Regions from separate parts of the Streptomyces sp. NPDC053541 genome, predicted to be linked through region 3. Evidence: riboswitches for the same ligand, from Rfam matches in the RefSeq annotation. Region 3 holds a riboswitch; each other region holds the start of a gene.

Region 1 (7,110 bases), on a different contig from region 3:
CCGGCCTGCTCCTCGCGATGGGCCTGCACGCCCTGTGGAACGGCTCGGCGACCTTCCACCCGCTGGCCTTCGTCCTGGTCTACGGCATGTTCATGGTGCCGGTCTTCGCCCTGCTCACCTGGCTCGCGATATGGAGCCGGCAGAAGGAGCTGCGGACGATATCCGGCGAGCTCCCGGCCTACGCGACGGCCGGCTGGCTCGCCCTCGACGAACCGCTCGCGCTCTCCTCGATGCGGGCCCGCTCGATGGCCCGCGGCTACGCGGCCCGCACCTTCGGCAAGCCGGGCGCACGGGCCGTCGGCGAGTACGAGGCCTTCGCCACCACCCTGGCCTTCCTGCGGCACCGGGCCCGCCGCGGACTGGCCCCGCAGGACTTCACCGCCCGCGAGCAGGAGCTGCTGCACCACCTGTGGCAGCGCCGCCAGGTGGCCTCCCCGGCCCTGACCTACGCGGCCCGGGCGACCGGCCGGGTCTGGGCGCCGCCGCAGTACCTGGACTACGGCGGCTACAACCCGTACCGGAGCTAGCCGGACCGCAGCCGCGGCCGACGGACCGCAGGCGGGCAGACCGCATACGGCTGACGGGCAGACGGGCAGACGGCGGACCGCCCACCGCACCGGCCGCACCGGCCGCGCGAGCCGCGCGGCCCCGGGACCCCCGCCCCCGGCTCCGGCCCCGCTCAGGCCTCGGAGGCCTCAGATGCCTCGGAGGCCTCGGTCAGGGTGGCCAGCTCGGCCTCGGTGAGCTCCAGGTCGGCGACCGCGACGAGGGCCGGGAGCTGCTCGACCGTACGGGCCGAGGCGATCGGCGCGGCGACGGTGGGGCGGGAGGCGAGCCAGGCGAGGGCGACGGTGGCGGGCTCGGCGCCGCGCGCCTCGGCGACCGCGTCCAGGGCGGCGAGCACCCGCTGCCCGCGCTCGGTCTCGGCGAGCGCGGCGGCCCGCGGGGCGCGGACGCTGTCGACGACCTTGCCGGGGCGGTACTTGCCGGTGAGGAAGCCGGACGCCAGGCCGTAGTACGGCACGGCCGCGAGGCCGCCCTGCCGGGCGACGTCGAGCAGCGGGCCCTCGTAGGTCTCGCGGGAGACCAGGTTGTAGTGCGGCTGGAGGGCGACGTAGCGGGCGAGGCCCTCGGCCTCGGCGAAGTCGAGCGAGGCCCGCAGCCGCTCGGGGGAGATGTTGGAGGCGGCGACGGCACGCACCTTGCCGTCCTTCACCAGCTGGTCCAGGGCGGTGACGATCTCCTCCACCGGCACCGACTCGTCGTCGAAGTGCGTGTAGTAGAGGTCGATGTGGTCGGTGCCGAGCCGGCGCAGCGACTCCTCGGCGGCGGCCTTGATGGTCGCGGCGCTCAGGCCCTTGAAGTCCGGGTGGGCGCCGACCTTGGTGGCGACGAGGATGTCCGAGCGGTTGCCCCGGGAGGCCAGCCAGCGGCCGATCACCGTCTCGGACTCGCCGCCCCGGTTGCCCTCGGCCCAGGCCGAGTAGACGTCGGCGGTGTCGACGAAGTTGCCGCCGGCGGCGACGTAGGCGTCGAGCACGGCGAAGGACTGCGCTTCGTCGGCGCTCCAGCCGAAGACGTTGCCACCGAGGGCGAGCGGGAAGACATGCAGGTCGGAGGTGCCGAGACGGCGGAGTGAAGTCATGAAGAGATCAACTCCGCCCGCCGGTCACGCTATTCCGGACCGACCCCGCACAGGCACCACGCACCGCGCGCCCAGCGCACCGCGCGCCACCCACTCAGCGGCGGCGCCACCCACTCAGCACCGGCGCCCCGGACCCGCGCCCTAGACGGACAGGCCCTTGGAGCGCAGCCAGGCGGCCGGGTCGATGCCGTCGCCGGACGGGGTGTGCACCTCGAGGTGGAGGTGGGGGCCGGTGACGTTGCCGGTGGCGCCGACGCGGCCGATGGTCTCGCCGGTGCCGACGGACTGGCCGACGCCGACGGTCATGGAGGAGAGGTGGCAGTACCAGACCTCGGTGCCGTCCGCCATCTCCAGGACGATCCGGTAGCCGTAGGCGCCGGACCAGCCGGCCGACTTCACGGTGGCGCCGTGGACGGCCTTGACCGGGGTGCCGGTGGGGGCGGCGAAGTCCAGTCCGGTGTGGTAGCCGGAGGACCACATGGAGCCGGCCTCGCCGTAGGTGGAGGTGATCGTGTACGAGGTGGTCGGCAGCGCGTAGCTGGCGGCGAGCTGGGCCAGGCGCTCGGCCTCGGCCTTCGCCGCGGCCTCCTCCTCGGCCTTGCGCTTCGCCTCGGCGGCCGCCTTCTCCGCCGCGTCCGCCTTGGCCTGGGCCTCGGCCGCCGCCTTCTCGGCCGCGAGCTTCTCCGCGGCCTCCTTCTCGGCGGCGTCGGCGACGGCCTGCTGCTGCTCGGCCTGCTGGAGGATCCGGGCGCGCAGCGCCTCGCCCGCGTCGGCGGTCGTCCGCGTCCCGGTCGCCGCGTTGCCGGCGCTCTGCGGGGCGGCGTCGGGGGTGGTGTAGGTCAGCGCGGTGAGCGGCTGGGCGGCGTTGCCCGCGGCCTCGGAGCCGGAGTCCTCGTGGTCGTCGGAGGCGCCGATGAGCTCGCCGACGCCGGGCAGGTCCGCGGCGTCGGGCAGGTCGACGTCCGGCAGGGCTATCGAGACCGGGGGCTTCTGCTGCGCGGTGGCCAGACCGCCGGCGCCGACGGCGGCGATGACGCCGACGCCGAGGACGGTGGAGGAACGCGCGAAGTTGGAGCGCTGCTTGACGACACGGTGGCGTCCGCCGGAGCGGTTCTGCGCGCGCAGGGAGTCCTCGGTGGGGTTCCACTCCTCCGTGCCCCCGTCCAGGGCGCCCGGCGCAGCGGCGGCGTCGTAGGAGGCGAAGGGGGTTTGCGGAGCAGGGGTGTTGGACGCCACGGAGGCGCTCTCCTTTCCTTCCTTCTCGCCTACCGGGTTAGCTGACGGGTTCGGAGCAGGAAGGTCTCCTACGGGCGTGCCGCACGGGTGCGGTGGGGCCCGATTCACCCCAAGTGGTGGTTCCCCGGTTCCCTTGCGGGATTCGGCGCACGCGCACGGTGCCGTCTCTTGCGACGGCTGTGACGACCGCGCTGCGTTATCGAACGTTAATAGACACGGCCCTCCGATTCCAAGCCGTTCCCCTTGATCATTAGCTGAATTGGGAGGGAATCGCCCGAGTTGAACGCCCTTCAGAAACACAGGCGTTCACAGAAGGAATCTGACGTTGAGTCAATTGTTATCGGAGGGAGACCCTTCGACTACGGCCTGTCATCGGTGCCACGAGCGTCCTGCCCGGCACCACTGTCACCGCCGCGCACCGCTCCCACTCCCGTCCCCGCTCCCACTCCCGGTCCCGCCCCGGGTCCCGGTCCCTGTCCCGCCCCGGGCGCCACTGTCCCCCGGCACCACCGGCATGGTGCGTCGCCGCTCCGGCTGCCCCGCCGCCGGGCGGGCCACCGCGAGCAGCGCCATGTCGTCCGTCGTCGCCCCGCCCGTGTGCCGCCGCACATCGGCCACCAGCGCGTCGAGCAACTCCTCCGGCCCCGGGAAGAGGCGCCCCGCGAGCCGCCCCTTCGGGTCGTAGAACTCGCCCGCCGCGTCCCGCGCCTCCGACAGCCCGTCCGTGTAGAAGAGCAGCGTCGCCCCCGGCGGATACGGCGACACGTCCACCCGGTCCGGCCAGACCGCCAACTCCCCCATGCCCAGCGGCAGTGCCGCCTCGCTCGGCAGCAGGGGCTCGACGCCGCCGTCCGCGTGCAGCAGCAGCGGCTCCGGATGCCCGCGGTTGACCACCCGGACCACCCGGTCACCGCCCGGGATCTCGGCCAGCACCGCCGTCGTGAACCCCTCGAAGGCGTCCAGCCCGGTCCGCCGCGTGCCTTCCCGGGCCAGCGCCCGCTCCAGCCGCTCGGCCACCTCCTCCAGGGTGGCCTCCTGTTCGGCCGCCTCCCGGAAGGCGCCGATGACCACCGCCACCGCCTCGACCGCGTCGAGCCCCTTGCCCCGCACGTCGCCGACCACCAGCCGTACCCCGAAGGGCGTGTCCTGGACCGCGAACAGGTCGCCGCCGATGAACGCGTCGGCCTGCGCCGCCTCGTACCGCGCCGCGATCTGCAGCCCGCCGATCCGCTCGGCCGGCGCCGGCAGCACCGCCCGCTGCGCCGTCTCGGCGATCACCCGGGCCGAGGCCAGCCGCTCCCCGCTGCGCCGCACCACCCGGCTGACCAGCACCGCCAGCGCCGAGACCGTGGCGACCGTCAGGGACTCCGTGAGGGCCGGGATCGTGTCGGCCGTCGCGTTGTAGTTGTGCAGCCCGACGCACGCCAGGACCGCCGCGATCCCGGTCAGCAGCGTCGTCAGGGTCGAGAAGAAGGGAGCGGCGATCAGCGGCGCCGCCGCGTACATGGGGGCGGCGGTGAACGCGGGCGGGGTCATCAGGTCGTAGACCACCCCGCCGACGATCACCAGCGGCGGCAGCGCCCGCAGGAAGCGCCGGGCACCGCGGTACGGCCCGGGGTCGGCGCCCGCAGGCCCGCCCCGCGCCCCACCCGGCGCTCCCGCTGCTCGCGCCACCTGTGCTCTCCCTGGATGCGCCCGGCCGCGGACACCACCGCGACCACCCCAGGGTGCCGTCAGCCCGTGCGGGTCGGCGACTCCTCCTCGGCCGACTGGCGTACGGCGGGGCGCTCCGCGAGCCGCCCGCCGCGCGCCAGGGCCGCCATCGCCGCCGCGCAGCCGAGCCCGACCGCGCACAGCACCAGCCACGGCACCGCCGACCAGCCGGTCGCGTCCAGCAGCACGCCCGTTCCGAGATTCCCGAGCGTGATGCCGATCCCGCAGACGGTGTTGTAGAGCCCGTAGTGGGTGGCCACCCAGCGCCCCCGGGACAGCGCCACCACGGTGTCCATCTCGTACGGGTAGAGCACGGCGTTCGCCACGGCGAGCACCGCCGCGCACAGCAGCAGCGCCGCGAGGGGGCGCCCGAGCGCGGCCGGCACCAGGAACGCCGCCCCCATCAGCCCGAGGCCCAGCACCAGACAGCGCTCGCGCGAGAGCCGCGCCCGGCACCAGGCGGTGATCCGCAGCTGCCCGGCGAGCGCCACCAGGGCCGAGACCACGAACAGCGCCGTGGTCGCCGCCGTGCCGTCCGCGGCCAGCGGCAGCGCCAGATAGACCTGGAAGGACAGCACGTACGAGCCGGTCATGGCGAGCGAGAACAGCCAGAAGGTGCGGTTCGACAGCACCGTGCGGAACTGCCCGCGCTCCTCTCCCCGAGCAGCAGGCGCGGCCGTCTTGTGCCGTACGGGCAGGTGCCGCAGCTGTACGAGGGTCAGCGCGGCGAACAGCAGCGCCGCCACCACGCACGTCAGCCGGAACGACACCCCTGTCAGGGCGACCCCGACGAGCGGCCCGAGCAGGATGCCCGCCTGGTAGTACGTGTTGAACAGGGCGAAGGCCTGGACCCGCCGCTCCTCCCCCGCCTCCGCCGCCAGGTACGCCCGCACCGCCGGGTTGAACAGCGCCCCGGCCAGCCCGGTGGCCAGCGAGGCGGCGATCAGCATCGGCAGCGACTGCGCGAAGGCGAGCGCGCCGAAGCCGAGCGTCCGCAGCGCGCAGCCGGCCACGATCAGCGGCTTGAAGCCGAGCCGGTCGGCGAGGGCGCCGCCGACCAGGAACATGCCCTGCTGCGACAGGTTCCGCGCGCCGAGCACGAGCCCGACCGCCCAGGCCGCCATGCCGAGGCCGTCGGCGAGGTGCGCGGCCAGGTACGGCATCAGCATGTAGAAGCCGAGGTTGATGGTCAGTTGGTTGAGGAAGAGCAGCCGGACGGCCGGTTCGAAGCTGCGCGACTGCTTCCAGATCCCGCCAGCGGCCCGGGCCCTGATCCGGCCCGTGGTCCTGGCCGCGGTCCCGGCCCTGATCCGTCCCGTGGTCCTGGCCTGGGGCCGGCCCGCGCTCCCGCCCGCGGTGTCGCCCGCGGTGTCGCCCGCGCTCATCGGACCCGCTCCAGGACCCGGCGCGTCCAGCCGCTGACCGGCTCGCCCTCGGCGAAGGCGGCCGGCTCGTCCCGTACGGGACCGTCCAGGAGACCGTGGGCCGCGCAGTACTCGTCGTTGAAGACGGTGTCGAAGTAGCGCTGCGGCCCGTCGGGGAAGACGGCGGCGATCCGGGTGCCGCGCGGCCGGGTGCGGGCCAGCCAGCCCGCCACCAGCGCGACCGCGCCCACGCTCCAGCCGCCGGTGGCGAACTGCCGGGCGGCCAGCCGGCGGGCCGCCCGTACCGCCTCGGCCGGACCCACCCAGTGCACCTCGTCGAAGGCGCCGTGGTCCACGTTCGCGGGGTGGATGGACGAGCCGAGGCCGCGCATCAGGCGCGGGCCGGCGGGCAGGCCGAAGACGGTGGAGTTGACCGAGTCGACCCCGACCAGCTCCAGGGCCGGGCTGGCGCCGGCCCGCAGGGCGCGCGAGATGCCGGCCGAGTGCCCGCCGGTGCCGACGGCGCAGACCAGCACGTCGATCCGGTCGAGCTGGTCGGAGAGCTCGGCGGCGAGTCCGGCGTACGCCTCGGGGTTGTCGGGGTTCCCGTACTGGTTGGGCCACCAGGCCCCGGGGAGGGCGAGCAGCAGCTCGGCGACCCGGTCCATCCGGGCCTGCTGCCAGCCGCCGGTCGGGGAGGGCTCGGGCACGACGTGGACGTGGGCGCCGTGGGCGGTCAGCATCCGCTCGACGATCGGTTCGAGCCCGGGGTCGGTGACGACGTGCACGGGGTGTCCGTGCAGGATCCCGGCGAGCGCGAGGCCGAGGCCGAGGGTCCCGGAGGTGGACTCGACGATCGGCGCGCCGGGCCGCAGCTCGCCGCGGCGGCGGGCCGCCTCGACCATGTGGAGCGCGGCGCGGTCCTTGATGCCACCGAAGTTGAAGCCTTCGAGCTTGGCCCAGTAGCCGTCGTCCATCCACAGCACGGGGGTGTTGCCGACGGTCTGCTCGGCGACCGAGAGGAGGTTGGCGGGGTGCGTCATGGGGGTTGCGTCCCTAGGGGTGAGGTCCCGCGCGGGAGCGCCGTGGCCGTGGCCGAGGCCCATGAGGGGCCCCGGGGGGGGCTTGGCCCGTAAGGGAGTCCGTAAGGGA
Region 2 (7,110 bases), on a different contig from region 3:
AGCGCGACCCGGGTGTGGCCCTCGGGCGAGAGGTGGAGCCGGTCCTCGTCCCAGGCGCGCCGGTCCTGGACGGACCTCAGCGACCACAGGTCGAGCACGGGGCAGCCGTAGCGGTCGGCGATGGCCCGGACGTGCCCGTTGTAGGTGGCGATCTTGCCGCGCAGGTGCTTGAGCAGGGTCACGTCGCGGGTGTCGAAGCCCGTGGTCACCATGACGGTGCCGACGGCGGAGGTGAGGTCGGCCACCGCGCGCTCGAAGCGCTCGGCCACGTCGTCGGGGTCGGTGCCGGGGCGGATGATGTCGTTGCCGCCGGCGCAGAAGGTCACGAGGTCGGGGGCGAGTTCCTTCGCCCGCGGGACCTGTTCCGCGACGATCTGGTCGAGCAGGCGCCCCCGTACGGCGAGATTGGCGTACCGGAACTCGTCGTGCTCCGGCAGTTGGTCGGCGAGCAGGACCGCGAACCGGTCCGCCCAGCCGACGTACGTCCCGTCGGGCCCGGGGTCTCCGACGCCCTCGGTGAAGCTGTCACCGATCGCCGCGTACGACCCGAATGCGTTCTTGTCTGGTGATCTCGAATCGTCTGCCACGGGACCACATCTTTCCCTTCGGGATGTGACCTACGCGACCGTAAGGAGGGGTTGACGGCGGGTGACATATGCCACCGATAAAGATTCCACCAAGCCGGAATACGCCGGAGGCCCGGCACGTGCGTGCCGGGCCTCCGGGTGCTGTCCGGACGGGGCCGGGGTGACGTGGTGTCAGATGCCCACGCCGTGCTGGCGCAGGACGGCCAGCGGGTCGATGTCGGAGCCGTACTCCGGCCCGGTGCGCATCTCGAAGTGCAGGTGCGGTCCGGTGACGTTGCCGGTGGCGCCGGAGAGGCCGATCTGCTGGCCGCCGCTCACAGTCTGTCCGGCGGAGACGGACAGCGAGGAGAGGTGGGCGTACTGCGAGAAGGTGCCGTCGGCGTGCTGGATGACGACCTGGTTGCCGTAGGCGCCGCCCCAGCCGGCGGAGTAGACGGTGCCGGGGCCGACCGCGCGGACGGTGGTGCCGGTGGAGGCGATGAAATCGACACCGGTGTGGTAGCCGGAGGACCACATGGAGCCGGAGGCGCGGTACGGGGTGCCGATGCCGCCGCTGACCGGGGCGACCCAGCCGGAGGAGGCGGCCGGGGCCGCGGCCGGGGCGGTGGCGGGGGCGGCCGGGGCGGCGGCGCGCTCGGTGCCGCGCGAGGCGCGGCTCGGGGCGGTGTCGCCGTTCTTGGCGGTGCTCTTGGGCGCGCTCTTGGCCGCGGGGGCCTTCGGTGCGGCGGCCTTGGGCGCGGGGGCGGCCTTGGCCGGGTTCTTCGCGCCGAGGGTGAGCTTCATGCCGGGCAGGATCAGCGAGGGGTCCTCGCCGACGACCTGGCGGTTGTCGCGGTAGAGCTTCTGCCAGCCGCCGGCGAGCCGGTGCTCGGTGGCGATCTTCGACAGGTAGTCGCCGCGCACGACGGTGTACGTGGTGCTCTTGGCGGCCGGGGCCTTGGCGGGGGTGACGGCGGCGGGCGCGGCGGCGGCGACGGCCTGGCGCGGGGCGGCGGGTGCGGCGGCCTGCTCGGCGGCGTGCGCGCCGGTGGCGCCGATCAGCGGGAGGGCGACGACGGCGCCTCCGGCGCCGGCGGCCACGAACCCGCGGGTGATGGGGTTGGCCTTGGTACGGCGGTGCTTACCCTTCGCGGGCATGGCGGTGTCCTCTCCGTCGCCTGCGAGGTGAGCTGTCGGGTTCGGACTGGAGATGTCCGGCCGCGCGGACGCGCGGCTTCACCCCGAGCCGTCCTTCTCTTCGGGAGGACGGCGACGTACCTGGGTCCCCCGCTCCTGCCGTGTACGGGTGAGTGCGGATTCCGGGCGGCGGCAGGATTCGGCGGTCCGTCCGGAGTGAGCGCGACGCTAGACGAGCGGGGACGAGCGGAACAAGCCGCCGGTTCCATTCGATCTCGAACACGGTGAATGCGAGCCGGAATTCCGGTGACCCTCCGTTGATGCCGTTCTCTCGATTTCCCTTTGCCGGGGGGAATTTGGAAAAGACGATCAGCAACGGTCCGTCACGTGTATGACGCTGCTCACGCCCCGATTCCCATCTCCCCTGCAACCAGGGCGCCTTATCCTCAATCGCTCAATTCGGGCAGATCACCCATTCCCTCCCGAGGGGGTGCCCGAACGGGCCGGGAGCCATGATGATTGCCCGAGGAACCGATCTCGACGAGCAGGAGCAACCGTGACGCAAGCGACGACCGAGCCCGAGCTCACCGGCGTACGCAACTTCCGCGACGTGGGCGGTCTGCCGACCGTGGACGGCCGGTCCGTGCGCCCCGGACGCCTGTTCCGCAGCGGTCACCTGGCGCACGCCACGACCGAGGACGCGCACTTCCTGGCCGGACTCGGGCTGCACACGGTCTTCGACTTCCGCAACGAGGCCGACCGGCGGATCGAGGGCCCGGACGTCGAGCTGCCCGGCGTGCGGAACGTGAACATACCCCTGAGCGACCCCGCCGACGGCAAGGAGTTCTGGCACATGGTGCGCACGGGCGACCTGGCGCAGCTGCGTGAACTGCTGGGCGACGGCAAGGCGGCGGCCAGGATGTCCGCTTCGTATCGGAAGATGGTGGTCGAGAAGGCTCCGGAACACAGCCGGGTGCTGCACGCGATGGCCGAGGACAGCGTCCCCGCCCTGATGCACTGCGCCGCCGGCAAGGACCGCGCGGGCCTGGCGATCGCGGTCTCGCTGCTCGCGGTCGGCGTGGAGCGCGAGGCGATCGAGGAGGACTACCTCAAGTCCGGCGCCCCGCACCGCCGCTACAAGATCCAGCGCAGCTCCACCGACCCGGACGCCATGGCGCCCGAGGTGATGGAGCTACTGGGTCCGCTCTTCGACGCGCGGGCGGAGTACCTGCGGGCCGCCTTCGAGACGATCGAGCAGACCTGGGGCTCGGTCGACGTCTATCTGACGGAGGGCCTGCGGCTCGCCCCCGCAACCCGGGAGCGGCTGCGCGAGCGGCTGGTCACCGAGGCGTAGACCGCCGCCCGACGGGGGCGATCAGCCCGCTACGGGCTACTTCGCCCCCATCGCGAAGAGGAGATACAGGAACGCGGCGAAGACGTGGCCGGCGACCAGATAGGCGAAGAGCCGGAGCACCAGCCCCTTGGGGAACTTGCCCTCACCGCGCTCCTCGCCGGTGACCGGTACGGACTTCTCGGACATGTCGGTCCTTTCTGGGCCTCAGCGTCGATGCGGGGTGCCGTCACCGAGGCACAGCTCGGCGGCGGGACTCTGCATCAGGGTGTGGACGAACAGCAGCTCGGCACCCGACGGGGTCGCGGCGCCGATCCGGTGCGGGGTGAGCGAGTCGAAGTGCGCGCTGTCCCCGGGATCGAGGACGTGCACGGTCTCGCCCAGCGCGAGCCTGACCCGCCCCTCGAGGACGTGGATCCACTCCTCGCCCGGATGGACCCGTACGATGTCGGTGCTGGTGGCGTACGGGACGTGGACGCGCAGCGCCTGCATGGCGCGGCCCGCGCCGCCGGCCTGCCGGTAGACCCAGCCGTCGGCCTCGACCGGTTCGGAGCGCCCGGCCCGCACGACCGGGTCGCGCTCCGGCGGCGCCTCGCCGAGCAGCTCGGAGACCGTCGTACCGTAGATACGGGCGAGGGCGAGCAGCATCGGCAGCGAGGGCTGCCGGTTCCCCGTCTCCAGACGGGAGAGGTGGGCCGGCGAGAGCCCGGCCCGCTGGGCGGCCGCCTCCAGGGTGAGCCCGCGCCTGCGGCGCAGGGCCCGCAGCTGCGGAGCGACGTCCGGGAGGACGTCGGTGACGTGGTCCATGCGTCCATTGCGCCAGGCCCGTGCCTCTGAGGCAACTTTCTTGCCTCAGAGGCAAAAGCCCGTGCGCGGAAACCGGCTGATTCCGGTCAGCGCTGCGCGACCGCCTGCTTGACCAGCGTCTTCCCGAAGTCCCACAGCAGTCCGCCGCCGGCGTGGGCCTCGTCCATCACGGCCGTGAACGCGGTCACGAAGCGCTCGACGTCCGCCTCGTCGACGACCAGCGGCGGGATGAGCTTGATCACCTCCAGGTGGTCCCCGGAGACCTGGGTGAGGATCCGGTGGCGCTGGAGCAGCGGCACCACGACCATCTGGGCGAAGAGCCCCTTGCGGGCCGCCTGGAGCATGGTCCAGCGGCTGCGCAGGCCGAGGGAGCTCGGGCGGCCGAACTCGATGCCGATCATCAGCCCGCGGCCGCGGATCTCCTTCAGGAGCTCGTAGCGCGGGACGAGCGCGCGCAGCCGGTCGGCGAGCAGCCCGCCGACCCGGCGCACGTGGGCCACGGTGTCCTCGGACTCCATGACCGAGAGCACCGCGAGCCCGGCGGCCATGGCCTGCGCGTTGGAGCCGAAGCTGGCCGAGTGGACGAGCACCCGGTCCATCGAGGAGTAGACCTTCTTGAAGATCCAGTCCTTGCCGAGGGTGGCGCCGACCGGGACGTAGCCGCCGGAGAGCGCCTTGGCGACGCAGACCAGGTCCGGTTCGACGCCGTCCTCGTGCTGGTACGCGTAGAAGTCGCCGGTCCGGCCCAGGCCGGTCTGCACCTCGTCGGCGATCAGGAGCGCGCCGTGCCGGTGCAGCAGCTCCTGGGCCGCCTTGAGGAAGCCCGGCGGGGCCTCGTGCACGCCCTTGCCCTGGATCGGCTCGACGACGAAGCCCGCGACGTCGCCCCGGCGCAGCTCCCGCTCCAGGGCGTCGAGGTCGCCGAGCCCGATCGCCGTGTCGGGCAGCAGCGGCGCGAAGCCGTCCCGGAAGCCCTTCTCCCCGTTGACCGAGAGGGAGCCGGTGGTGAGGCCGTGGAAGGCGTGCGCGCAGTAGACGATCCTCGGCCGGCCGGTGGCGTACCGGGCGAACTTCAGGGCCGTCTCGACGGCCTCGGTGCCGCTGTTGCCGAAGAAGACCCGGTCGAGGTGGGGGCTGTGGGCGAGCAGCCGCTCGGCGAGCAGCCCGGGCAGCGGCTGGCAGTCGAAGCGGGTGAGGTCGGCGAGCTGGGCGTCGAGCACGTCGTGCAGGGCCTGCCGGACCACGGGGTGGTGCCGGCCCAGGCCCATGACGCCGAAGCCGGCGAGCATGTCGAGGTAGTCGTTGCCCTCGGCGTCCCAGAAGTGGGCGCCCTCGGCCCGCTCGTAGACCTTGTCGAAGCCGATGGTGCGGAGCATCCGCGGGAGCTGGTGGTTGAGGTGGCGGGCGTGCAGCTCGTAGCGCTCGCCGCCGCGCTCGGCGAGCAGCGCCCGCAGGTCGAACTCACCGGTCATGGCGCGCTCGCTCACCCGTTGTTCCCGCCCACGGTCTCGCGGACCGCGCGGAGCGACTCCTTGAGGGAGCCCATGGTGGCGAGGACGGCGGTGGGCTCGTAGCCGCAGTGGGCCATGCAGTTGGCGCAGCGCGGGTCCTTGCCGCGGCCGTACTTGTCCCAGTCCGTCTCCTCGATGAGCTCGCGGTACGTCGGGACGTAGCCGTCGCTCATCAGATAGCAGGGGCGCTGCCACCCGAAGAGCGAGTAGTTGGGGATCGCCCAGGCGGTGCAGGGGAAGTCGGCCTTGCCCTCCAGGAAGTCCAGGAAGAGCGGCGAGTGGTTCAGCCGCCAGCGGCGCCGGTTTCCACCCGCGAAGGCCTTCTTGAAGAGCTCCCTGGTCTGCTCCACGCCCAGGAAGTGTTCCTGGTCGGGGGCCTTCTCGTAGGCATACGCGGGCGAGATCATCATTTCGTCGACCTGGAGGTCGTCATTGAGGAAGTTCAGCACCTCGATGATCGTCTGCGGGGTGTCGGTGTTGAAGAAGGTGGAATTGGTGGTGACCCGGAAGCCGCGCCGCTTGGCCTCCTTGATCGCCGCCACCGCCTCGTCGAACACCCCCTCCTTCGCCACCGATTCGTCGTGCCGCTCGCGCAGCCCGTCGATGTGCACCGCGAAGGCGAAATAGGGGGAGGGCGTGAACTTGTCCAGCTTCTTGCGCAGCAGCATGGCGTTGGTGCACAGGAAGACGTATTTGCGCTTCGCCACCAGCTGGCGCACGATCTCGTCGATCTGGGGGTGCATCAGCGGCTCGCCGCCGGCGATGGACACCATCGGCGCCCCGGACTCCAGGACGGCGCCGACCGCCTGGGCCACCGGCATGCGCTGCTTGAGCACACCGGCCGGGTGCTGGATCTTGCCGCAGCCCTCGCACTTGAGGTTGCAGGCGAAGAGCGGCTCCAGCTCGACGATCAGCGGGAACTTGTCCCGCTTGCGGAGCTTCTGTTCGAAGAGATAGGTCCCGACCCGGATGGACTGACGGAGCGGCATGGCCATAACTCGTTCACCTCCTGGGGAGCAGCAAAGAACGGTGCCATTCGAGGAATGCGGGTAGGACCGCACGCAGCACACGGAAGGCCGATATTCCCCCGCGCACCGTGCCGATCCGGACCAGTTCATGTTCTGGAGCGTCCACGACCACCCGTACGGCCGCAACCGGGCGGGCTCCGGCGGCCACGGCCGTGCTCAGGGTGGCGGCCGACTCCATGTCGACGGCGATGGCGCCGCCGGCCCGCAGCGCGGCCCGCTCGGGGCCGCGCACGACGTGGTCGGAGCCGGTCAGCGGGCCGGTGTGGACGGTGCGGCCGGGCAGCGCCCGGGTCAGCGCCTTGACCAGCAGGTCGGTGCCGACGCAGGGGGTGGTGCCGTCCGGGCCTCGGGTCTCCTCGGCGACGACGATGTCGCCGGGGTGCATGCCGGGCGCGAGCCCGGCGCAGAAGCCGGAGGCGATCACGGCGGCGTCCCGCCAGGCCTCCCGGCCGAGGGTGCGGCCGACGGCCCGCCGGGCGTGCGCCGGACCCATGCCGGTGCGCACCACGGTGACCGGCGCGGGGGCGCCGCCCCGGTCGCCGCTGCGCAGCGCCAGCTTCTCGATGCCGAGCGCGCAGGCGACGACCAGCGGCGGCACGGCGGACCCCGGGTCCCCGGCCGCCCCGGCCGCGGGCGGCCCGCCCATCAGCGGGGCCCCCGGCCGGGCAGGGCCGGTTCCCCGTTCACGTAGCGGCCGAGCGCGGTGAGCG
Region 3 (7,110 bases):
CCTTGATGCCGGACAGGCCGACGATCCGGCCGCCGGTGGGCAGGTCGGGGCCCGGCACGAAGCGCATCAGCGCATCCAGGTCCGCGTTCGGGTGGCGGATCAGGTGGCGGGCGGCCGCGACGACCTCGCCCAGGTTGTGCGGGGGCATGTTGGTCGCCATGCCGACGGCGATCCCGGAGGCGCCGTTGACCAGCAGGTTCGGGTACGCGGCGGGGAGCGCGACCGGCTCCTGCTCCTGGCCGTCGTAGTTCGGCGTGAAGTCGACGGTGTCCTCGTCGATGGACTCCGTCATGAGCAGCGCCGCCGGAGCCATCCGCGACTCCGTGTACCGCATGGCGGCCGGCGGGTCGTCGTTGCCCAGCGAGCCGAAGTTGCCGTGGCCGTCGACCAGCGGCACGCGCATGGAGAAGGGCTGCGCCATGCGCACCATCGCGTCGTAGATGGACGCGTCGCCGTGCGGGTGCAGCTTGCCCATGACCTCGCCGACGACGCGGGCGCACTTGACGAAGCCGCGGTCGGGGCGCAGGCCCATCTCGTTCATCTGGTAGACGATGCGCCGCTGCACCGGCTTCATGCCGTCGCGGGCGTCGGGCAGCGCGCGCGAGTAGATCACCGAGTACGCGTACTCGAGGAAGGAGCCCTGCATCTCGTCAACGACGTCGATGTCGAGGATTCGCTCCTCGAACGCGTCGTCCGGCGGCGGTGTCTTCGTGCTGCGGCGGGCCATCGCGGCTGCGGCTCCTTCACCAACAAGGTTGATCTGACGCGGACCATTGTGGACCGTGGCACCGACAACGCCGACCGCGACCCGGAAGAGGGACATCCGAGGCGGCCGGGAACTTCGCCAGGTGTCGGCGCGCTTGCATACAGTGGCAGGACTTTTTCCCGATCGCGATCGAAGGGGACACATGCCCATGGGTCACACGGCTGCGGCCGAGGCCGGCTCCGGCGGCCTGACAGCGACCGAGCACCGGCTGGCCAACGGCCTGCGCGTGGTGCTCTCGGAGGACCACCTGACCCCGGTCGCCGCGGTCTGCCTCTGGTACGACGTCGGCTCCCGGCACGAGGTCAAGGGCCGTACCGGTCTCGCCCACCTCTTCGAGCACCTGATGTTCCAGGGATCGAAGCAGGTCCACGGCAACGGCCACTTCGAGCTGGTGCAGGGCGCGGGCGGTTCGCTCAACGGCACGACGAGCTTCGAGCGCACCAACTACTTCGAGACGATGCCGGCCCACCAGCTGGAGCTCGCGCTCTGGCTGGAGGCCGACCGGATGGGCTCGCTGCTCGCCGCCCTGGACGACGAGTCCATGGAGAACCAGCGGGACGTCGTCAAGAACGAGCGCCGCCAGCGCTACGACAACGTGCCCTACGGCACCGCGTTCGAGCGGCTCACCGCCCTCGCCTACCCGGACGGTCACCCGTACCACCACACCCCGATCGGCTCGATGGCCGACCTGGACGCGGCCACCCTGGAGGACGCGCGGAACTTCTTCCGCACGTACTACGCGCCGAACAACGCGGTCCTCTCGGTGGTCGGCGACATCGACCCCGAGCAGACCCTGGCCTGGGTGGAGAAGTACTTCGGCTCCATCCCCGCGCACGACGGCAAGCCCGAGCCGCGCGACGGCTCGCTGCCCGACGTGATCGGCGGGCAGCTGCGCGAGGTCGTCGAGGAGGAGGTGCCGGCCCGCGCGCTGATGGCCGCCTACCGGCTGCCGCACGACGGCACGCGCGAGTGCGACGCGGCCGACCTCGCCCTGACCGTCCTCGGCGGCGGCGAGTCCTCCCGGCTGCACAACCGGCTGGTCCGCCGCGACCGCACCGCCGTCGCCGCCGGCTTCGGCCTGCTGCGGCTGGCCGGCGCGCCCTCGCTCGGCTGGCTGGACGTCAAGACCTCCGGCGGCGTCGAGGTGCCGCGGATCGAGGAGGCCGTCGACGAGGAGCTGGCCCGGTTCGCCGCCGAGGGCCCGACGGCCGAGGAGATGGAGCGCGCCCAGGCCCAGCTGGAGCGCGAGTGGCTGGACCGGCTCGGCACCGTCGCGGGCCGCGCCGACGAACTCTGCCGTTACGCGGTGCTGTTCGGCGACCCGCAGCTGGCGCTGACCGCCGTCGACCGGGTCCTCGACGTGACCGCCGAGGAGGTCCGGGCGGTCGCCGCGGCCCGGCTGCGGCCCGACAACCGCGCGGTGCTCGTCTACGAGCCGGTGGGTGACGCGGCCGAGGAGGCCGACAGCGACGAGGAAGAGGGAGCGGACCAGTGAGCGACACCGCCGCGTCTTTGACCAGCATGACCTTCCACCCGCAGCCGCGGGCCGGCGAGGCGAAGCCCTGGGCCTTCCCGGCCCCCGAGCGCGGCGCGCTCGACAACGGGCTCACGGTGCTGCGCTGCCACCGCCCCGGCCAGCAGGTGGTGGCCGTCGAGATCTGCCTCGACGCGCCGCTGGACGCCGAGCCCGAGGGCCTCGACGGCGTCGCCACGATCATGGCCCGCGCCCTGTCCGAGGGCACCGACCGGCACACCGCCGAGGAGTTCGCGGCCGAGCTGGAGCGCTGCGGCGCCACCCTCGACGCGGCCGCCGACCACCCCGGCGTACGGGTCTCCCTGGAGGTCCCGGTCTCCCGGCTGCCCAAGGCGCTCGGCCTGCTCGCCGAGGCCCTGATCGCCCCGGCGTTCCTGGAGACCGAGGTCGAGCGCCTGGTGCGCAACCGCCTCGACGAGATCCCGCACGAGACGGCCAGCCCGGCCCGCCGGGCCGCCAAGCAGCTCTCCAAGGAGCTGTTCCCGGCCTCCTCGCGCATGTCCCGGCCGCGCCAGGGCACCGAGGAGACCGTGGCCGCGATCGACGCCGCCGCCGTCCGCGCCTTCTACGACGCGCACGTGCGCCCGGCCGCCGCCACCGCCGTCGTGGTCGGCGACCTCACCGGCGTCGACCTGGACCAGGTGCTCGCCGACACCCTGGGCGCCTGGAGCGGCGAGCCCGCCGCCCCGCGCCCGATGCCGCCGGTCACCGCCGACGACACCGGACGGGTCGTCATCGTGGACCGCCCGGGCGCCGTCCAGACGCAGCTGCTCATCGGCCGCGTCGGCGCCGACCGCCACGACAGCGTCTGGGCGGCCCAGGTGCTCGGCACGTACTGCCTGGGCGGCACCCTCACCTCCCGCCTGGACCGCGTGCTGCGCGAGGAGAAGGGATACACCTACGGCGTGCGGGCGTTCGGCCAGGTGCTGCGCTCGGACGGCGAGGGCAACGGCGCGTCGATGCTCGCCATCAGCGGCTCGGTCGACACGCCCAACACCGGCCCGGCCCTCGACGACCTGTGGAAGGTGCTGCGCACCCTCGCCGCCGAGGGGCTGACCGACGCGGAGCGCGACGTCGCCGTGCAGAACCTGGTCGGCGTGGCCCCGCTGAAGTACGAGACGGCCGCCTCCGTCGCCGGGACGCTCGCCGACCAGGTCGAGCAGCACCTCCCGGACGACTATCAGGCGCAGTTGTACGCGCGGCTGGCCGCGACCGGCACGGTGGAGGCGACCGCCGCGGTGGTCAACGCCTTCCCCGTGGACCGGCTCGTGACCGTGCTGGTGGGTGACGCGGCGCAGATCGCGGAGCCCGTGCGGGCCCTCGGCATCGGCGAAGTGAGCGTCGTCTCCGGCTGATTGAGACGCCGTCACGAGGGCCCCGGCGACCTGGTTCGTCGGGGTCCTCCCTTTTGTCCGTATTGCCAATGAGTGTGATCGAATGCCCTGTGGCATGTCTTACAAAAATGCGTGTCCGTTTGGTTATTGAAAGGTGATCGGCCTAGCGTCGATGCGGCTGTCCGGCCACTGCTCGACGCCGCACCCGCGGCAACGGACAGTCATCGCCGAGTCCCCACAAGGCGCGAGCCTGGGGAGCCGGGGACCCGCACGCAGTCCCTGGGGTGAATCGGACGCCTTCGCTCCGCGCGGAGGGGCCCGTAGGAGACCTTCCTGCTCCGAACCCGTCAGCTAACCCGGTAGGCGAGAGGGAAGGAAAGGACCAGCCACTTCATGGCGTTCACCCGTGCCACCGGGAAGCACCGTGCCCCGAGCCGGCTCGCTCGCCGCAGCGCCGGCATCGCCGGCGTCGCGACGCTCGCCACCACCGGTGTCATCGGCACCCTCGCCTCCCCGGCGCTCGCCGCCGACACGGAAGGCGCCTCCCCGGAGGACACCGGCCTCACCCAGGTCATCGTCGACGAGTCCCTCGCCGAGCGGGTCGACGCCCAGGCCGCCGCCCAGGAGAAGGCGGCCGCCGAGGAGGCCGCCCGCATCCGGGCCGCCGCCGAGGCCAAGCGCAAGGCCGAGGCCCGCGCCAAGGAGATCCGCGAGGCCAAGGAGCGCGCCGCCCGTGAGGCCGAGCGCAAGCGCCTCGCCTCCTTCCAGCTTCCCGTGGCCGGCTCGTACGTGAGCACCGGCTACAAGACCGGCGGCTCGCTCTGGTCCTCCGGCAGCCACTCCGGCGTCGACTTCCACGCCGCCTACGGCACCAAGGTCGTCTCCGTCGGCTCCGGCACCGTCGTCGAGGCCGGCTGGGGCGGCGCCTACGGCAACAACGTCGTGATCCGGATGAACGACGGCACGTACACCCAGTACGGGCACCTCTCCGCCATCACCGTCTCCGTCGGCGAGAAGGTCACCCCCGGCGAGCAGATCGGCATCTCCGGCTCCTCCGGCAACTCCACCGGCCCGCACCTCCACTTCGAGGCGCGCACCACCGCGGAGTACGGCTCCGACATCAACCCGATCAGCTACCTCCGCGCCCGCGGCGTCGACGTCTGACGGCCCGGACCGCCCCCGGGCGGCCGATCCCGTGAAAAGGCCCCGGCTCGAAACGAGCCGGGGCCTTTTTGCGTCCCTTTCCACCGGGCGCCGTCGGAATTTCCGGCGACCTGCAATAGAGTCGCCGGACAAGGCGGCGCTCGACGGGGTATCGCGCGGCGGAAAACGGAGGTCGGACATGCGCATTCCCGCGCAATCGGTATGCACGGCGATCCGGGACGACATCGTCTCCGGGGTGTACGCGCGGGGCGACCGGCTGACGGAGGAACAGTTGGCCCGCCGCTACGGGGTCTCCCGCGTCCCGGTCCGCGAGGCGCTGCGCACGCTGGAGTCCGAGGGCTTCGTGGTGAGCCGCCGGCACGCCGGCGCCCATGTCGCCGAGCCCGGCGAGCAGGAGGCCGCCGACCTGCTCGACATGCGCTCCCTGCTGGAGCCGCTGGGTGCCGCCCGGGCCGCCCAGCGGCGCACCGAGGCGCACCTCAAGGTGCTGCGCGGCCTGGTCAGGCTGGGGCAGGAGCGGTCCAGGGCCGGACGCGGCGCGGACCTGGCGGCGCTCGGCGGCTGGTTCCACGAGACCCTGGCCCAGGCCTCCGGCAGCCCGCCGCTCACCGCGCTGCTCACCCAGCTGCGGCACAAGATCGCCTGGATGTACGCGGTCGAGCCGGCCGAGCGGCCCGCCGAGACCTGGGCCGAGCACGGGGCGATCGTGGACGCGGTGGCCCGCCGGGACGCCGAACGGGCCCGGGCGCTGACCGCGCTGCACGTGGAGCGGGCCCTGCCGCGGCACCGCCTGAAACGGCCGGACCGGGCGCGCGTGAGGGTTTCGCAACATCCCGTACACAGTGCGGGACCGGGGAATTAACACGGGCGCCGTATACAAAGGGGCGGGAATTCGCATCCCTTTTCCGTGCTGCCCGGAAACGGATAAACCGCGCGCGCCCCGGGGTGCGGGCATTCCGGCGAGTGCGCCGAAATTTCCCCACCGCATTTCGCGCGGCCCCTCGTCCCGGAAAGGCGACGGCCGCGTCCGCCGGGGAAGCCGGGGACACGGCCGTGCGCGCGGTCCGTCGTCGGGGAGGGAACGGACGGAGGAGGACGGGAGACGCGCGGGTCAGACCGTCTCGGGGAGCTCGTCCAGGCCCTCGGCCACCAGCCGGGCGAGACGGTCGAGCGCGGCCTCGGCGCCGTCGGCGTCCGAGGCGAGCACGATCTCCTCGCCGCCCTGGGCGCCCAGGCCGAGCACCGCGAGCATGGAGGCGGCGTTGACCGGGTTGCCGTCGGCCTTGGCGATCGTCACGGGGACGCCGGAGGCCGTGGCGGCACGGACGAAGATGGAGGCGGGGCGGGCGTGCAGGCCCTCGGCCCACCCGACGTTGACGCGGCGCTCAGCCATGGTGGTAGCCCTTCAACTTTCAGCGGGTTGTCTAGACCAGTCTCTCACGGGTGGCGGCGTGCTCCCGTACCGACCTTCGGCCCCGGCCGGACGGCCGTTCGGCGTTCCCTACCTTGCCCGGCGCACCAGGCCCGCGCGACCCGTGCCACCGCCCGGTTCCGGTCTTAGGCTGACCCCATGCAGAGCGGGTCGGAGCAGTCGGGGCAGCCGGAGCACGCGTATCCGGACCACTGGGAAGCGGACGTGGTCCTCCGGGACGGCGGCACCGCGCGGATCAGGCCCATCACCACCGACGACGCCGACCGGCTGGTCAGCTTCTACGAGCAGGTCTCCGACGAGTCGAAGTACTACCGCTTCTTCGCGCCCTACCCCCGCCTGTCCGCCAAGGACGTGCACCGCTTCACCCACCACGACTTCGTCGACCGGGTCGGCCTCGCCGCGACCGTCGGCGGCGAGTTCATCGCCACCGTGCGCTACGACCGCATCAACGAGCACGGACGCCCCGCCTCCGCCCCGGCCGACGAGGCCGAGGTCGCCTTCCTCGTCCAGGACGCCCACCAGGGCCGGGGCGTCGCCTCCGCGCTGCTCGAACACATCGCGGCCGTCGCCCGCGAGCGCGGCATCCGGCGCTTCGCCGCCGAGGTGCTGCCCGCCAACAGCAAGATGATCAAGGTCTTCACGGACGCCGGCTACACCCAGAAGCGCAGCTTCGAGGACGGCGCCGTCCGCCTCCACCTCGACCTGGAGCCCACCGACCGCTCCCTCGCCGTCCAGCGCGCCCGCGAGCAGCGCGCCGAGGCACGCTCCGTCCAGCGGCTCCTCGCCCCCGGCTCGGTCGCCGTCATCGGCGTCGGCCGCGCCCCCGGCGGCGTCGGCCGCACCGTGCTGCGCAACCTCCTGGACGCCGGCTACACCGGGC

The links. A riboswitch is a leader RNA that binds a small molecule or an ion and turns the genes downstream of it on or off. The one in region 3 is predicted to bind cyclic di-AMP.
Region 1: another riboswitch for cyclic di-AMP. It lies ahead of ACIGW2_RS13725 (M23 family metallopeptidase); the one in region 3 lies ahead of ACIGW2_RS19245 (M23 family metallopeptidase).
Region 2: another riboswitch for cyclic di-AMP. It lies ahead of ACIGW2_RS26390 (peptidoglycan DD-metalloendopeptidase family protein); the one in region 3 lies ahead of ACIGW2_RS19245 (M23 family metallopeptidase).

Annotation. Positions count from the first base shown of each region.
Region 1 is NZ_JBITXM010000004.1:666,954-674,063, reverse strand. It holds gene ACIGW2_RS13735 (PrsW family intramembrane metalloprotease) at 1-527, shown strand, start outside; gene ACIGW2_RS13730 (aldo/keto reductase) at 680-1,645, opposite strand; gene ACIGW2_RS13725 (M23 family metallopeptidase) at 1,787-2,881, opposite strand; cyclic di-AMP (ydaO/yuaA leader) riboswitch at 2,893-3,039, opposite strand; gene ACIGW2_RS13720 (PP2C family protein-serine/threonine phosphatase) at 3,287-4,555, opposite strand; gene ACIGW2_RS13715 (MFS transporter) at 4,615-5,979, opposite strand; gene ACIGW2_RS13710 (PLP-dependent cysteine synthase family protein) at 5,976-7,001, opposite strand.
Region 2 is NZ_JBITXM010000010.1:357,534-364,643, reverse strand. It holds gene ACIGW2_RS26395 (SGNH/GDSL hydrolase family protein) at 1-587, opposite strand, end outside; gene ACIGW2_RS26390 (peptidoglycan DD-metalloendopeptidase family protein) at 759-1,724, opposite strand; cyclic di-AMP (ydaO/yuaA leader) riboswitch at 1,729-1,885, opposite strand; gene ACIGW2_RS26385 (tyrosine-protein phosphatase) at 2,260-3,057, shown strand; gene ACIGW2_RS26380 (DUF6126 family protein) at 3,094-3,243, opposite strand; gene ACIGW2_RS26375 (helix-turn-helix domain-containing protein) at 3,262-3,861, opposite strand; gene ACIGW2_RS26370 (aspartate aminotransferase family protein) at 3,948-5,333, opposite strand; gene hpnH (adenosyl-hopene transferase HpnH) at 5,345-6,367, opposite strand; gene ACIGW2_RS26360 (1-hydroxy-2-methyl-2-butenyl 4-diphosphate reductase) at 6,375-7,046, opposite strand; gene shc (squalene--hopene cyclase) at 7,046-7,110, opposite strand, start outside.
Region 3 is NZ_JBITXM010000007.1:117,795-124,904, forward strand. It holds gene ACIGW2_RS19230 (DNA topoisomerase (ATP-hydrolyzing) subunit A) at 1-727, opposite strand, end outside; gene ACIGW2_RS19235 (M16 family metallopeptidase) at 915-2,261, shown strand; gene ACIGW2_RS19240 (M16 family metallopeptidase) at 2,288-3,655, shown strand; cyclic di-AMP (ydaO/yuaA leader) riboswitch at 3,850-4,015, shown strand; gene ACIGW2_RS19245 (M23 family metallopeptidase) at 4,028-4,798, shown strand; gene ACIGW2_RS19250 (GntR family transcriptional regulator) at 4,977-5,660, shown strand; gene ACIGW2_RS19255 (HPr family phosphocarrier protein) at 5,910-6,191, opposite strand; gene ACIGW2_RS19260 (GNAT family N-acetyltransferase) at 6,369-7,110, shown strand, end outside.